4 regions of the Rhizobium sp. PP-CC-3G-465 genome follow, and region 2 is predicted to be linked to each of the others. Evidence: predicted binding sites of a transcription regulator. Region 2 holds the regulator's gene; each other region holds the start of a gene.
The links. Region 2 encodes PhoB, which activates phosphate uptake and scavenging genes when phosphate is short. Its sites were predicted from a motif close to TGTCATNNANCTGTCAT; they were not measured.
Positions count from the first base shown of each region.

Region 1: a site for PhoB is predicted at 2,040-2,056, ahead of C8J33_RS01070 (DUF1045 domain-containing protein). Genes of this name have one in related genera too.
Region 3: a site for PhoB is predicted at 1,962-1,978, ahead of C8J33_RS03490 (UDP-2,3-diacylglucosamine diphosphatase). Genes of this name have one in related genera too.
Region 4: a site for PhoB is predicted at 1,793-1,809, ahead of phnF (phosphonate metabolism transcriptional regulator PhnF). Genes of this name have one in related genera too.

Region 1 is NZ_SLYH01000001.1:226,506-230,293, reverse strand. It holds gene uraD (2-oxo-4-hydroxy-4-carboxy-5-ureidoimidazoline decarboxylase) at 1-127, opposite strand, end outside; gene puuE (allantoinase PuuE) at 130-1,056, opposite strand; gene C8J33_RS01070 (DUF1045 domain-containing protein) at 1,195-2,001, opposite strand; gene C8J33_RS01065 (PRC-barrel domain-containing protein) at 2,221-2,574, shown strand; gene C8J33_RS01060 (tetratricopeptide repeat protein) at 2,640-3,173, opposite strand; gene C8J33_RS01055 (NAD(P)/FAD-dependent oxidoreductase) at 3,267-3,788, opposite strand, start outside.
Region 2 is NZ_SLYH01000001.1:2,136,988-2,140,775, forward strand. It holds gene C8J33_RS10080 (aspartate aminotransferase family protein) at 1-440, opposite strand, end outside; gene C8J33_RS10085 (GcrA family cell cycle regulator) at 878-1,450, shown strand; gene phoB (phosphate regulon transcriptional regulator PhoB) at 1,608-2,291, opposite strand; gene phoU (phosphate signaling complex protein PhoU) at 2,481-3,191, opposite strand; gene pstB (phosphate ABC transporter ATP-binding protein PstB) at 3,247-3,788, opposite strand, start outside.
Region 3 is NZ_SLYH01000001.1:764,188-767,975, forward strand. It holds gene C8J33_RS03485 (NADP-dependent malic enzyme) at 1-1,855, opposite strand, end outside; gene C8J33_RS03490 (UDP-2,3-diacylglucosamine diphosphatase) at 2,027-2,866, shown strand; gene C8J33_RS03495 (MFS transporter) at 2,986-3,788, shown strand, end outside.
Region 4 is NZ_SLYH01000001.1:2,380,560-2,384,347, reverse strand. It holds gene C8J33_RS11295 (carbon-phosphorus lyase complex subunit PhnI) at 1-676, opposite strand, end outside; gene phnH (phosphonate C-P lyase system protein PhnH) at 680-1,270, opposite strand; gene phnG (phosphonate C-P lyase system protein PhnG) at 1,267-1,728, opposite strand; gene phnF (phosphonate metabolism transcriptional regulator PhnF) at 1,842-2,573, shown strand; gene C8J33_RS11275 (DeoR/GlpR family DNA-binding transcription regulator) at 2,598-3,443, opposite strand; gene C8J33_RS11270 (D-ribose ABC transporter substrate-binding protein) at 3,617-3,788, opposite strand, start outside.

The DNA of each region.
Region 1 (3,788 bases), 1.9 Mb from region 2:
CGGCGGCAGCCGTCAGCGGACCATCCGGCAGCCCGTCGAGTGCCTCTTCCGAAACCCATGGCGAATGCTCGAAGATGCCGCCGAACTGGCCGATGAAGGCCCGCCCTTCGGCGCTGTCCTTCTCGATGCTCACAGGCCAGCCTCCGGCTTGTGATGCGCATGCCAATGGCGGGCGATGTCGATCCGCTTGGCGATCCACACCTTGTCCTTGGAAAGCACGTAATCAACGAAGCGCGCCAGCGCCGCTGCCCGCCCGGGACGTCCGACGAGGCGGCAGTGGAGGCCGATATTCATCATCTTCGGGCTCCCCTCGGCACCCTCCTCATAGAGCACGTCGAACGTGTCCTTGAGATAGGTGAAGAACTGATCGCCGGAATTGAACCCCTGCGGCGTGGCGAACCGCATGTCGTTGGCGTCAAGCGTATAGGGAATGATAAGATGCGGCGTCTCCGGCGTCTTGCCGGGCACCCAATAGGGCAGTTCGTCGGCATAGCTGTCGGAAGAATAGAGGAAACCGCCCTCCTCGATGACCAGCTTCAGCGTATTGTCGGAAGGCTTGCCCTGATAGAGGCCAAGCGGATGCGAGCCGGTGAGCTCCGTGTGCAGCCGCACGGCGTCGGCGATGTGACGGCGCTCCTCCTCCTCGGTAAAGTCCTTGTATTCCAGCCAGCGATAGCCGTGGCTGGCGATTTCCCAGTCGGCTTCCTTCATGGCGGCAACCGCGTCCGGGTTACGTGCCATCGCCAGCGTCACGCCGTAAACCGTCACCGGCACATTGCGGCTGGTGAACAGGCGCCACAGCCGCCAGAAGCCGGCGCGCGAGCCGTATTCGTAGATCGATTCCATGTTGAGGTTGCGCTGCCCCGGCCAGGGCTGTGCGCCGACGATTTCCGACAGCAGCGATTCGGAGGCCTTCTCGCCATCCATGATCGTGCTCTCGCCGCCTTCCTCGTAATTGACGACGAATTGAACGGCGATCCTGGCCTCGCCGGGCCAGTGAACCTCCGGCAGATGACGGCCGTAGCCGACGAGATCGCGCGGTGTCGAAAAATCCATGGTCACCCCTCTTTGTCGCCAAACGGTACCATCCGAAGCGGGAAAGTCGAGGCATAAAGATCGATATCGACAGCCGAAATCGGCAATTCCTTCACCGCTCGCACGTCTGTCGGATGCGCCTGTCTCCAGCGCCGGTGATCAGGCGCTCGTGCTCAACCGCCGCATGGCCTGCGCCATCTGCACCTCACGCGCCGGCGTCGCCGCCGAGGCCGTGGGGTCTGAAGGCACGGTAAAGCGCGCCGTCGGCTTATGCGCCGAAAGCTTGCCGAGAGGGTGCTGGGAATGCACGCGCAGCGGTGCCCCGGCCCCAGGCTCGATGAACAGCGCAAGGCTCGCAACCTTTACCGGTTGCGCGAGCAAGGGCTCGAACTGCGCCCGCAGCGGCCCTTCCATCTTCGCGCGCATGGCAGCCGTCATCGGCCCGGTCAGCATCATGTGGAACCGGAATTCGTCCATGACGAAAGGATGTCCCCAGCGGTGCAGGTTCGAAAACTGCGGTGCCGTCAGCTTGTCGGAATCAAGCCGCTCGATATCCTGCTCGGTAAAGGGGGCGCGGAACTCATCGAAAGCCTGGACGACCCGTGCCGCCAGATGCGTCATCGGCTCGCAGGGCACGCGCGGACTGAGCCCGAAGGCGCTGCCGAGCCAGGAGACCTCGAGATCCGGAATCTCGAACGGAGTGATCTCGCCGGCAAACCGCATCATCGCCTTCAGAAGCGCCGATTCGGTCCGGTCCGTCGCCAGATGAAACGGCGCCTTGATCGACCCGTGGAAGCCGTAGCGACGCGGCACCGCGGTGTAGAAGGCCACATCCTGCGCGCTGCAGCCTGCCACCGACAGTTGCTCGCAAAGGTCACCGGAATAGACGTTTCGCCCCAGCCATTCGGCTGCGGCAACGGAGAGCGGATCATGGATCGGCGGGGTGAAGCAAATGGCGTAGCGCATGGCAAACCTCGATTTGCCCCCTGCGCTACGTGATTTGCATGACAGCCTGACGAAGACGGCTTCTTATGTGCATCGAAAACAACGGAACCGGACGGCCATTCGCACGTTTTACAGACATCAAGCCAGAAGAGGAGAAGGAACGTGACCTATCACAACCCCAATCTGCACGGCGACAGCCCCGGTCATCCGGAGAACAGCCAGAAGCTTCAGGACGCCAGCATTGTCGAGACCCATGATCTCATCGCCAGCGACAAGGTGGAGGGAACACGCGTTTACGGAGCGGATGGCAAGCGCATCGGCTCGATCGAACGCTTGATCATCGGCAAGCAGAGCGGTCAGGTTGCCTACGCGGTGCTCGGCTTCGGCGGCTTTCTTGGCATCGGCGAAGATCACTACCCGATTCCGTGGACGAAGCTCAGCTATGACGAAGAGCTTGGCGGCTATCGCACCGAGTTGACCCGTGAACAGGTCGAGAAGGCGCCGAAGTATCGCAGTGACGACGAGTATGACTGGAACCGTGAAAACGGTCGCCTCGTCTACGATTATTACGGCGTGCCGCCCTACTGGATGTAGGTGTGCGTAAATCATCCGCAATGTTAAGGGGCGCGCCAGAAGGCAGCGCCCATTTTCATGTCGCCTCAGATCTTTGAAGGATCGGCGATGACCTCTGCAAGATCCTTGTACTCCTCGCAATCGGTGCCGCAGATCGACTTGATGGTCTCAAGCTGGCTGCGCGCGAGATCGATCTGGCCTTTTACGATATAGGCCTCGCCCAGATATTCCCGGACCTTCGCATATTTCGGGTCCTTGTCGACCGATTTCAGGTAATAGCCGATCCCCTCGTCCGTCCGTCCCAGCTTGCGCGTGGCATAGCCGCGATAGTTGAGAACCTCGGCCGTCTCCTGATTGTCGACAGTGTCCAGAACCTCAAGTGCTTCGGCATAGCGCTCGGCCTTGGCCAGCGCGTAAGCATAGTCCGCCTTGTTCTCGTCGGTCAGGTTCGAACCCTGCTGCTTGACGCATTTCTTGGTTTTCTGGTCGTAAATCTCACCCTTCTTGCAGACGGGCGTTTTAGAGCTGTCATCTCCTGCCGCGTAGACCGGCGAGAGGAAAAGCCCGGAGGCGATGCAGGCGCCGGCAAGGAGAGACAGAACGTGTTGGGACATCGACATGGAATCCTCCAGGCGGACGAAAATGTCATCCGCTCCTGTCGAGGATTCTTACAGATGCAAACAGCGGCCGGCAATGCCGGGAGATGACGATGCTCAGCGGCGCGCCGAAACGCCAAAATGGCTTTCGCACCGGAACGACAGGGGTAACGCAATTGTTTCTCCTCGCCCGCAGATTCGCTCCACCACCGCCTGCGCCAGGCGATGCGCGATGCCGAAGCTGATCTTGAAGCCACCGGTCAGGAGATGCAGGCGGGGATAGTCGGGATGCGGCCCCGCCATCGGGTCCCGGCCCACGGCTCGGGGTCGAAGGCCCGCCCAGCGCTCGATGACCGGCGCGCCGACCAGCGCCGGAACCAGTCTCCCCGCCTTCGCGAGCAGATCGTCCAGCCTGTGATCGGTCGACAACGGATCGGCGTAGTCCACCTCGCTGGTGCTGCCGATCGCCACGCCGCCGGTGTCATGCGCGATGACGTAGACGCCATCCGAATAGAGGATCGGCAGTGCGGGATCGAGATCGACCGCAAGCCGCGCCGCCTGCCCTTTCACGCCCGTACCGCTTGCCGGCCGCGCCTCTGCACCCTCCACCGGCTGCAAGTTATCGATCAGGGGAAAGCT
Region 2 (3,788 bases):
TACTTCGCCTGTCCGCCAGCCGCGATCGTCGCGAGCGTGCGGCCGTGGAAGGCGCCTTCGAAGGTGATGACGTGGAAACGCTCCGTCCGGCCCTTGGCGAACTGGTAGCGGCGCGCGGTCTTGATGGCGCATTCTAGCGCTTCCGCACCGGAATTGGTGAAGAAGACCTTGTCGGCAAAGGTGTTGTCGGTCAGGCGCTTGGCAAGCTTTTCCTGGCCGGGAATTTCGTAGAGGTTCGACAGATGCCAGACCTTTTCGGCCTGATCCTTCAGCGCCGCCACCAGATGCGGATGGGCGTGGCCAAGCGAATTGACCGCGACGCCGGCGGCGAAATCGAGATAGCGCGAGCCATCTTCCGCCACCAGCCAGACACCCTCGCCGCGCTCGAAGCGCAGCGGCGCGCGCATGTAGGTCTCGTAAAGCGGGGTTGCCTCGGCCATCGTGCCAATCTCCTCGTCCTGTCCGCGCGGGCTGCGGGAAGGTTCGATCTGTTTTGCAGAGACCGGCAGTGCCGGCCCGAAATTAAAAATACCGCCCTTACGGCGGCGAGCGCACTATCGGTATTTCAGGTGCCGCTGTCAACAAAAGTCCCGGAATTACAGCCTTGTCGCGCGTTTTTCAGGCGCGATGCTTTCTGGAGAAAAGGCCTTGCAAATATATCACGCGGTGACAGCAAGTTGGGGAAAACCCAAAAATCGATTCGGGTCGATTCCCCGGACTCTTGTCAGGGAGTCACCCCGTCTCTAGGTTAGCAAATAATTGCTAGACGCATGCGGCGGACCTAGTCACCAAAAGAGTCAAGGCGTTGCAGCTTCGGAGCCATCCGGGGCGCGGTGAGGGATTCGTCCTTCAGGAACGGCCTGGAACGGAGACGACCATGAATTGGACTGACGAGCGGGTTGAGAGACTGAAGAAGCTCTGGGCCGAGGGGTTGAGCGCGAGCCAGATCGCGGCGCAGCTCGGCGGCGTCAGCCGTAATGCCGTCATCGGCAAGGTTCATCGCCTGTCGCTTCCCGGTCGTGCCAAGGCCGGCGGTGCCGCCCCGAGCGCAAACCGCCCGAAGCGTCCCGTCGTCGCCGCACGCCCGGCAGCCCCGGAAGCCGTCGTCGCCAACGCCGCTCCGCGCGCAGCACCGCTGCGCCCCATGGCGCGCCCGGTCAGCACGATGAACGTGATCGAGGATTCCGAAAGCGCCTTCGCACCGGAAACCGCACTGACGGTGACCGGCAGCGGGACAAGCGGCGCAACGGGCAGCAATGTCGTCGTGCCGATGTCGCGCAAGCTCGTGCTGACGCAGCTCACCGACCGCACCTGCAAGTGGCCGATCGGCGATCCGATGAAGGAGGAATTCCACTTCTGCGGCAACGACTCTCCGGATAGCTCACCCTACTGCACCTTCCACGCCAAGCTGGCCTACCAGCCCTCGGCCGAGCGTCGCCGCGCGCGATAAGCGCCTGGCAGACCACAAACGAAAAGGCCTTCTTCGTCCCGCGAAGAAGGCCTTTTGCGTTATGTATGATGGAGGATCTTGTCTGCACCGGGCCCAGGCAATCGACAGCCATGCAGCCTTCGAAGACGTTACGCTTCGGGATTGAAGCGTAACGTCTTCAGCTTTCCAGCGAGTAGCCTGCGCCCCGCACCGTGCGGATGACGTCCTGCATATTGGAGAAGTTGAGCGCCTTGCGCAGGCGGCCGACATGGACGTCGACGGTGCGCTCGTCCACATATATGTCATGTCCCCAGACGCCGTCGAGAAGCTGCGAGCGGGAGAAGACGCGACCGGGCGAGGCCATGAAGAATTCGAGCAGGCGAAACTCCGTCGGCCCGAGGCGGACTTCGCGGGTCTTGCGGTGAACGCGGTGCGTTTCGCGGTCCAGCTCGATATCGCCGCATTTCAGAAGCGAGGACAGGACTTCGGGACGCGCACGGCGCAGCATGGCTTTCACGCGCGCAATCAGCTCGGGCGTCGAGAACGGCTTGACGACATAATCGTCGGCGCCGGTGGCAAGTCCGCGGACCCGCTCGCTCTCCTCGCCCCGCGCCGTCAGCATGATGATCGGCAGGCGTTCCGTTTCGCTGCGCTGGCGCAGGCGCCGGCAAAGCTCGATGCCGGAAACGCCGGGCAGCATCCAGTCGAGGATCAGAAGATCGGGCAGCCGCTCCTGCAGCCGCACCTCCGCCTCGTCGCCCCGGTTGATGGTGTCGACATCGAAGCCTTCGGCCTCGAGATTGTAACGCAGGAGGACGCTCAGCGCTTCTTCATCTTCGACAACGGCAATTTTCGGCTGCATTTCTGGACTCCGTAGTGCCCTTGTCGCGTGACAAGGCTTTCGCCAGAACCCGAGGGTGGCGATCATCGTTGACAGTTTTCATGCGTGGCGCAGAGGCCACCGGATGGCTGCATACCTTCAGCCGAACGTCCGCCGGCCTCAAGACCGGAGGCGATGGCGCAGGAGCATTTCGGCTCCCGCGCCCCTCGCTCAGGTGGCGAGTGCGCCGACGGTGTTCGACGAGTCGTCTTTCGGACGTTCGCCCAGCGGCTGCGCACCGGTCGTCATGTAGTAGATCGTCTCGGCGATGTTGGTCGCATGGTCGCCGATGCGCTCGATGTTCTTGGCGCAGAACAGAAGATGTGTGCAGGGTGTGATGTTGCGCGGATCTTCCATCATGTAGGTCAGAAGCTCGCGGAACAGCGAGGTGTAGATCGCGTCGATCTCGCCGTCGCGCTCGCGGATGGCCTTCGCCTTCTCGGCCGAACGGGATGCGTAGACATCCAGCACTTCCTTCAGCTGCATGAGCGTCAGTTCGGCGAGATGCTCGATCCCGCGGGACAGCTGCCGCGGCAGGCTGGCGCTGGAGACGGCGATGACGCGCTTGGCCGTGTTCTTGCCAAGGTCGCCCACGCGCTCGAGATCGGCCGCGATGCGGATCGACCCCATGATTTCGCGCAGGTCGGCCGCCATCGGCTGGCGCTTGGCGATCGTCACGATCGCCTTCTCGCCGATCTGGCGCTCGGCGTCGTCGAGCACGACGTCGTCGGAGATGACCTTCTGGGCAAGGCCCAGATCGGCATTGACGAGGGCGCGAACGGATTCGGCCACCATCTGCTCGGCAAGGCCACCCATCTCGGAGATACGGCGGCTCAGGTACTTCAGGTCTTCGTCATAGACGGATGCGATATGGGTTGCCATGGATCCTGTCCTTGGAGTTCGGTCACGGGCGCAAAGCTGTCGGTCGGGCAACCGATCAGCCGAAGCGGCCCATGATGTAATCCTGGGTGCGCTGGTCATCCGGATTGGTGAACATCTTGTCGGTGTCGTTCTCCTCGACGAGATTGCCGAGGTGGAACATGGCGGTGCGCTGCGAGACGCGGGCTGCCTGCTGCATGGAGTGCGTGACGATCACGATCGTGTAGTTGGCGCGCAGCTCGTGGATCAGCTCCTCGACCTTTGCGGTGGCGATCGGGTCGAGCGCCGAACAGGGCTCGTCCATGAGGATGACCTCGGGGCTGACGGCAACGGCGCGCGCGATGCAGAGACGCTGCTGCTGGCCGCCGGAAAGGCCGGTGCCGGACTCGTGCAGACGGTCCTTGACCTCGTTCCACAGACCAGCCTTCTGCAGGCTCTGCTCGACGATGGCGTCGAGTTCGGCCTTGGTGCGGGCGAGACCGTGGATCTTCGGGCCATAGGTCACGTTTTCGTAGATGGACTTCGGAAACGGGTTCGGCTTCTGGAAAACCATGCCGACGCGCGCCCGCAGCTCGACGACGTCGATCGAGGGATCGTAGA
Region 3 (3,788 bases), 1.4 Mb from region 2:
AGGTCGGGTTGAAGGTGACGAAGGTGTCGGTGAAGAAGGTCGCGCCGTGCTGGGAGATCAGCAGGCTCATGGCCGAGAAATCCAGCGCACCCGGCCGCTTGCCGATGATCTGCGAGATATCGCGCAGATGGCGGCTGTAGCGGCCTTCGAGGCCGCAGATCAGAGCATCGGCTTCGCCGCGCTTCAGCGCGATCGCGCCGATGACGGTGTAGTTGGTGCGCACGATGGTGCGGGCGGCTTCCGGGATGACGCCGAGGCGACCGACCAGCGACAGATACTGATCGACGTAATCCTTGAAGCGGCGGTCGCTTTCCGGATTGATCACCTCGAAATCGGTTTCCGGGCGGATGCGCAGACCGTAGCGCTTGAGGCGCGATTCGATGATCTGCGGGCGGCCGATGAGGATCGGAAGCGCGGTGCCTTCCTCCAGCAGTACCTGGGCGGCGCGCAGCACGCGCTCGTCCTCGCCCTCCGAAAAGATGACCCGCTTCTTCTCGGCGGCTTTCGCCAGCGTGAAGATCGGCTTCATGATGAAGCCGGAGCGGAACACGAAGCGGTTCAACTGGTCGAGATAGGCATCGAAATCGGTGATCGGCCGGGCGGCGACGCCGCTGTCGGCCGCAGCCTTGGCGACCGCCGGGGCGATGCGCAGGATCAGCCGCTGGTCGAAGGGCGAAGGGATGAGATAGTCCGGGCCGAAGATCGGCGTTTCCTCGGAATAGGCGCGGGCGGCGACGTCCGACGGCTCCTCGCGGGCAAGACCGGCGATGGCGCGCACGGCGGCCATCTTCATTTCCTCGTTGATCGTCCGGGCACCGCAATCGAGCGCGCCACGGAAGATGTAGGGGAAGCAGAGGACGTTGTTGACCTGGTTGGGGAAGTCCGACCGGCCGGTGCAGATCATCGCGTCCGGCCGTGCCGCGCGGGCAAGGCTTGGCATGATTTCCGGGTTGGGGTTGGCGAGCGCCATGATGAGCGGCTTGTCCGCCATCTGCACCAGCAATTCCGGCTTCAGCACGCCGGCCGCCGACAGGCCGAGGAAGACGTCGGCATTGGCGATGCTGTCGGCCAACACCCGGTTGTCGCTCTTCTGAGCGTAGATCGACTTCCACTCGTCCATCAGGACTTCGCGGCCCTCGTAGACGAGGCCTTCGAGATCGTGGACCCAGATGTTTTCGCGCCGGGCGCCGAGTTCGACGAGAAGGTTGAGACAGGCAAGTGCTGCTGCACCGGCACCGGAGGTGACGATCTTCGCCTTGGCGATGTCCTTGCCGGCGAGTTCGAGACCGTTGAGAATGGCGGCGGCGACGATGATGGCGGTGCCGTGCTGGTCGTCGTGGAAGACGGGGATGTCCATCTTCGCGCGCAGCTGGCGCTCGACCTCGAAACATTCCGGGGCCTTGATGTCCTCGAGGTTGATGCCGCCGAAGGTCGGCTCCAGCGCCGAGATGACATCGACCATGCGGGAGATTTCCGGCGCATCGATCTCGATGTCGAACACGTCGATGCCGGCGAATTTCTTGAAGAGGACGGCTTTGCCTTCCATCACGGGCTTGGAGGCCAGCGGACCGATATTGCCGAGACCGAGCACGGCGGAGCCGTTGGAGACGACGGCAACAAGGTTGGCGCGCGCCGTGTATTCGGCGGCCATGGACGGGTCGTCGCGGATGGCGAGACAGGGTGCGGCGACGCCCGGGGAATAGGCGAGCGCGAGGTCGCGCTGGTTGCCGAGCGGCTTCGTCGCCTGGATCTCCAGCTTGCCGGGACGGGGATACCGGTGGAAGAACAGCGCCTGCTCGTCAAGGTCGCCGCCGGCCGGTGTCTTCGGTGTCTTGGTGTCTTCGCCGCTGCTCATCGCGTCAGTACCCTCTTTCAGAACGGGGTTCTTCTGGCACGAATTCGCCGGTGCGTACAGTTCGCGGCACAGGTTTTGGCAGGCTTCTCACATTCACGTGTTGTGTTGTCATGCTCCTGAAACAGGAGTCTGTTTTCAGGAATAGCAGGATCTGAAACCCGGAGAGGACCGATGGACCAGAGAGTGAGCGAGCCTGCCGTCCGGCATTTCCGGACCCTGTTCATTTCCGACGTGCATCTGGGCTCCAAGGCCGCAAAGACTGATTACCTGCTCGATTTCCTGCGCCTGCACGATGCTGATACGATCATCCTCGTTGGTGACATCGTCGATGGATGGCGGCTGAAGCGCTCCTGGTACTGGCCGCAATCCTGCAACGATGTGGTGCAGAAGCTGCTGCGCAAGGCCCGCAAGGGCACGCGGATCATCTATATCCCCGGCAATCACGACGAATTCCTGCGGGCCTTTCCCGGCATGCATTTCGGCGGCATCGAGGTGGCCTCACGCCACATTCACGAGAGTGCGGACGGACTGCGCTATCTCGTGCTGCATGGGGACGAGTTCGACGTGGTGGTGCGCAATGCGCGGCTGCTCGCCTATCTCGGGGACTGGGCCTACGACACGGCGATCGTCATCAATATCGGGCTTGCCGCCGTGCGCCGCCGGCTCGGCATGCCCTACTGGTCGTTTTCGGCCTGGGCGAAACAGCAAGTCAAGCACGCCGTCAATTTCATCGGCGAATTCCAGACGGTCGTCGCCGCGGAAGCGCGCAAGGCCGAGGCGGACGGCGTGGTCTGCGGGCATATCCACCATGCGGTGATCGAGGATATCGACGGCATCCGCTACATGAATTCCGGCGACTGGGTGGAAAGCTGCACGGCGATCGCCGAGCATGCCGACGGGCGGATGGAGCTGCTCACCTGGAACGTGCTGGCCGGCGCACCGCAGCCCGCAGAGGACAGCAGCGAGGCGCAGGCTCTGGTCGGTTCGTTTCTCGCGCGACACGCCGCCTGAGCCGGGTCGCTTCCGGAAAGAGCCGGTGACGGTCATCTCCCCGTTTTCGGGAGAGGTTCGCACTGGCGCGGTCTACCCGGGCCATGATAACCGGCAGGATCGACATCAGGTCATCCCGAATGGATTCTTCCTCTTCGCCAAGGTTCCATGAGCCGGCGCCGCCTTCGCGATTCGTGGCGCGGATCGCGCTGCTCTTTAGCGCGCCGCTGTTCATCAACGGGTTTGCGCTGCCCTTCTTCCCGGTCTGGCTGGCCTCATTGTCGTTCGATGCAGCGCAGATTTCGGTGATCCTGGCGGTCCCCATGTTCGTGCGGGTGTTTTCTGCGCCGGTCGCGGGCATAATCGCGGATAAGCTTGGCGAGCGGACGCGGCTTCTCTTCTGGTCGGCCGGGCTGTCGCTGCTGACGGCGCTCGGGCTGTTCGTGTCCCACGCGTTCTGGGCGGTGTTGGCCATCTACACGCTGCAGGGCGTTGTCTATTCGCCCTATGTGCCGATCGTCGAGGCGGTTGCGCTGACCGGCGTGCGGCGCTGGGGCTTCGACTATGCGCGCATGCGGCTGTGGGGCTCCATCGCCTTTATCTGTGCGACGATGATCGGCGGCGCGCTGATCAGCCGTTTCGGCGCGATGATGGTGCTGCCGGCGATGACGGTGGGCTTTGTCGCCATGGTCGCGGTCACGTTCCTTGCGCCGCGCGTCGGAGCGCCGCGGCGTCCCTCCACGCTGACGACGCTGGCCGACCCGCCGCCGAAGGCGCTGCGCGCGCCGGACATCCAGATGCTGCTGATGGGCGTCGGGCTCGTCAATGGCAGCCACGGCATGCTGTTTGCGTTTTCGGCGCTCTACTGGAGGAGCATCGGTTTTTCGGGGACGGAGGTGGGGCTGCTCTGGAGCGCCGGCGTCGCGGCGGAGATCGCCATGTT
Region 4 (3,788 bases), 240 kb from region 2:
CTTCGCCGACGAAGGGATGCGTGCGGCCGTAGCCGCGCTGGGTCGAATAGCCGAGCGACAGAAGGAAACCTTCGTCGCCGCGTGCCAGCGCCTGCAGCCGGAGGTCGCGGCCTGCGGGAAAACCGGTCGGGTCGCGGGTGAGGTCGCCGGGCTCGGCGTCGGAGGCGATATCCGGCTCGATCAGGCCTTCGCCGTTGAGGATGTCCGTCACGCGGGGATAGGCCGCATCTTCGGCGACGTCCCGCCTTGCGCCGGGCTCGACGGGATGATCGCCGGCCATAGCGGGGTCGATCAGGCGGTGGGTATAGTCGAAGGTCGGCCCGAGCAACTGTCCGCCGGGAATGTCCTTGTAGGTGGCCGATACGCGCCGCTCGATCCGCATCGCCGCCGTCTCCACCGGTCGCGTCGCGCCGAAGCGTGGCAGCGTCGTGCGATAGGCGCGGATGAGGAAGATCGCCTCGATCATGTCGCCGCGCGACTGGCGCACGGCCATGGCGGCAAGCTCGGGATCGTAGAGCGATCCCTCAGCCATGACCCGGTCCACCGCGAGCGAGAGCTGGCCGGCGATCTGTTCGAGCGATAGAGCGGGAACGGAGCGGTCGCCGCGGCGGCGGTCAGCCAGCAGCCGGTGCGCCTTCTCGATGGCGGCTTCCCCGCCTTTGACGGCTACATACATGGCTCAGGCCTCCTGAATGCGTGTGGTGCGGGGCAGCGCCAGCGCCTCGTCCCCTGAGACGAGGACGAGATCGAAGCCGAGCGGAAAGCCCGCACGGTTGGCGGCCATGACATCGGCAAAGCCTGCCGGCAGACCCTGCGGAACAATGTCGGTCGTGGTCTCGATGCCCGGTCCGCTGAGGGTGAGGCGTTGGCCGCCACGAAGGGCTGTGACAGGCAGGAGCAGCGTGGCCGAGCGATCCGGATATTCCGCCGTGCCCACCGCAAAGCGGCTCCAGCCGGTGCAATCGCTGCCATCCGCGAGGTGGACGAAGCGGGCGGATGGCGCATCGGTGGTTGCCGCAGCACCGGTGTGAAAGCCGACCCAGGCCTTCGCGCCTGGCATGTCCGTCTCGAAGAAGACCGGCGTGTCCGCATCGGCAAGCGCCAGAAGGATCGCGCCCGCAGCAGGCGACATCGGCGCCGGGGGTGAGGCAAGGTCCGAGAGATCGGCAACGCTGCCCGGTCGCGCGAAGGCATCCATCAAGGCGCGAAAAGCGCGCTGCGATCCGAAGACGGGTTCGGCGAAACCGCCATCGACGGTTGTGAGGCTCATCGGTCTTCTCCCCGGACCAGCGTGAAGAAGTCGACACGCGTCGCTTCCGTTTCTTCCGCGCGCTGGCGACGCGCCTCGGCGTCGAGCGCCAGCGCCGGTGCCACGACATCTATCTCGATCAAGGCCTGCCAGGCGGCGAGCTGTCCGAGCGCATCGAGATGCGCGACCATGCGGGCCTTTTCGGTGTCGCGGCCGAGAATGATCGAATGGCCGACCTCGCCGCTGTCGAGCTTCACGGTCGCCCGCGTCACGCTCGTCTCGCCCAAATTGAACGGAGCCCCGCCGCCGCCGATCCGGCCGCGCACAATCACTGCGCCGATCTCCGGCCCGCGCACGGGAATGGCCTGCGGTGCCGTCTTCACGATCGCGCCATAGCGTTCGCCAAGAAGATTGGCCGGCATGGACGCCATGGCGTCGAGGGCGCGCTTGCGGCCCGATGTCTCATATTCTCTGGTCATTTCGGATCCTATTTGTCTATTTGTATAGACAACTAATCTTGATCCGATTTATAACCTGGAAATCATGACGTCGCTATGACACGGCGGTGCGATACGGTGAGAAGGAGCTGACATTGGACGGACAGGATGACGGCATCTCACGCTGGCGGCGCGTCGCCGATGGCATCCGCGCCTCGATCATGGACGCAGTCATCACCGATCGGCTGCCTCCGGAAACCGATCTTGCGGCCGACTACGGCGTCAACCGCCATACGGTGCGCCGCGCGATCGCGGCTCTCGCGGCCGAGGGGATCGTCAGGGCGGAGCGGGGACGCGGCACCTTCGTCAATCCGGTCGAGCCGCGCATTTCCTACCCGATCGGCACGCGGGCGCGCTTTTCCGAAAACATGATGCGCCAGTCGCTGGAGCCCTCGGGCCGTCTCGTCGGATCGCAGAAGGTATCGGCCGACATGGGCATGGCGCGGCTGCTCGGTCTTGCGCTCGGAGCCCCGCTTCACCGGCTGGACCATATGGCCGTGGTGGACGGTGTGCCTTTGTCCCGCTCCACCTCGCATTTCTCAGCCGAACGCTTCCCCGGCATCATCGCTGCCTATGCGCAGGAAGGCTCGATCACCCAGGCGCTCCGCCGTTGCGGCCTTGCCGATTATCGCAGGCGCGAGACGCGGCTGACGGCGGAACGCGTTTCGCCGGGCGATGCCGATGCGCTCTCCTGCGCCGGGGATGCGATCGTGCTGGTCACCAATGCCGTGGATGTGGATCTCGAGGACCGGCCGGTGCAGGCGATCCGTACCCGCTTCCTTGCCGATCGGATGGAACTGGTCTTCGTCAATCCGGAAAGCGCCTGAGCCGAAAAAGCCTGAGCGGACGGTCTATCGTCCGGCCTTGGGCCGATCCACCGGCGCAACCATCAGGTTGATGCCCTTGGAGCGCATGCGCTCCAGATGCTCCGGCGCGATATTGTCGTCCACGATGACGAGGTCGAATTCGGTGAGCGCGGCGAAGGAATAGAGCGCCCGGCGCTCGAATTTCGTGTGGTCGGCGAGAAGAATGCGCATTGCGGCGCTGTCGAACATCGCCCGCTTGGTCTCCACCATCTCCGGCGACTGGTGGAAGGCGACGTCGTCGAGAATGGCCGACATCGACATGAAGACGGTATCGGCCCTCAGCTTCTCGATCTCGCGGATGGTCATGCGCCCCATGAAGGCGTTGCACCAGTTGTAGAACTGCCCGCCGAGCCCGAGCAGCGTCACGTCCGGCACGGCCTTCAGCTCGTTCATGAGGTTGAGCGAATTGGTGATGACCGTCAGCGGCACTTTTTCCGGCAGGTGACGGGCCATTTGCAGCACGGTCGTGCTATCGTCGAAGAAGATCGCCTGTCCCGGCTCGATGAAGGTCATCGCCGCCCGGGCGATGGCAGCTTTCTCCCGGGCCTGACGGCTCGAGCGGTAGACGTCGCTGGATTCGATAAGGCTTGTCGGGGCGGCGGTCACGATGCCGCGTGTCTTGCGGAAGAGGCCGCGGCTGACGAGTTCGTCGACGTCGCGGTGCGCCGTCATCAGGCTGATGCCGAAACGGTCGGTCAGGTCCTCGATCCGCATCGAACCTTCGGCCATCACGGCCTCGGCAATCAACTGGCGGCGCACGATCTGGCGGGCGTGGCGGCTGTCGCTGGGAAGCTCGGACATGAACTGACCGACGGTTGTCTTGTTCGTCATCCCTTGGCCTCCTCTGTTCGCCTCGCAGTACCGTGCTGCTCTGCATGCGTCCTAGCGCATAAAACCTCTAACGGAAATCCGTTCGCGAGAATGCGACCTTAAGACGTGGCGCAGGGAGGGACTGTCAAGAAAAAGAGGGCGCCGCGGGCGGCACCCTCCCTGGTGGCGAAGGCTTACTTGTCGAGGACGAAGGGTGCCGAATACTTGTCGACATTGTCCTTGGTGATGAGCAGGCAATCGAACAGCTGCTTTTCGGACTTGGCACCGGTCGCGCCCGTCTTGATGAAGCTGTCGGCCTGCTTCACGGCTTCTTCCGAGAAGACGGCAACGGGCTGGAGCACGGTG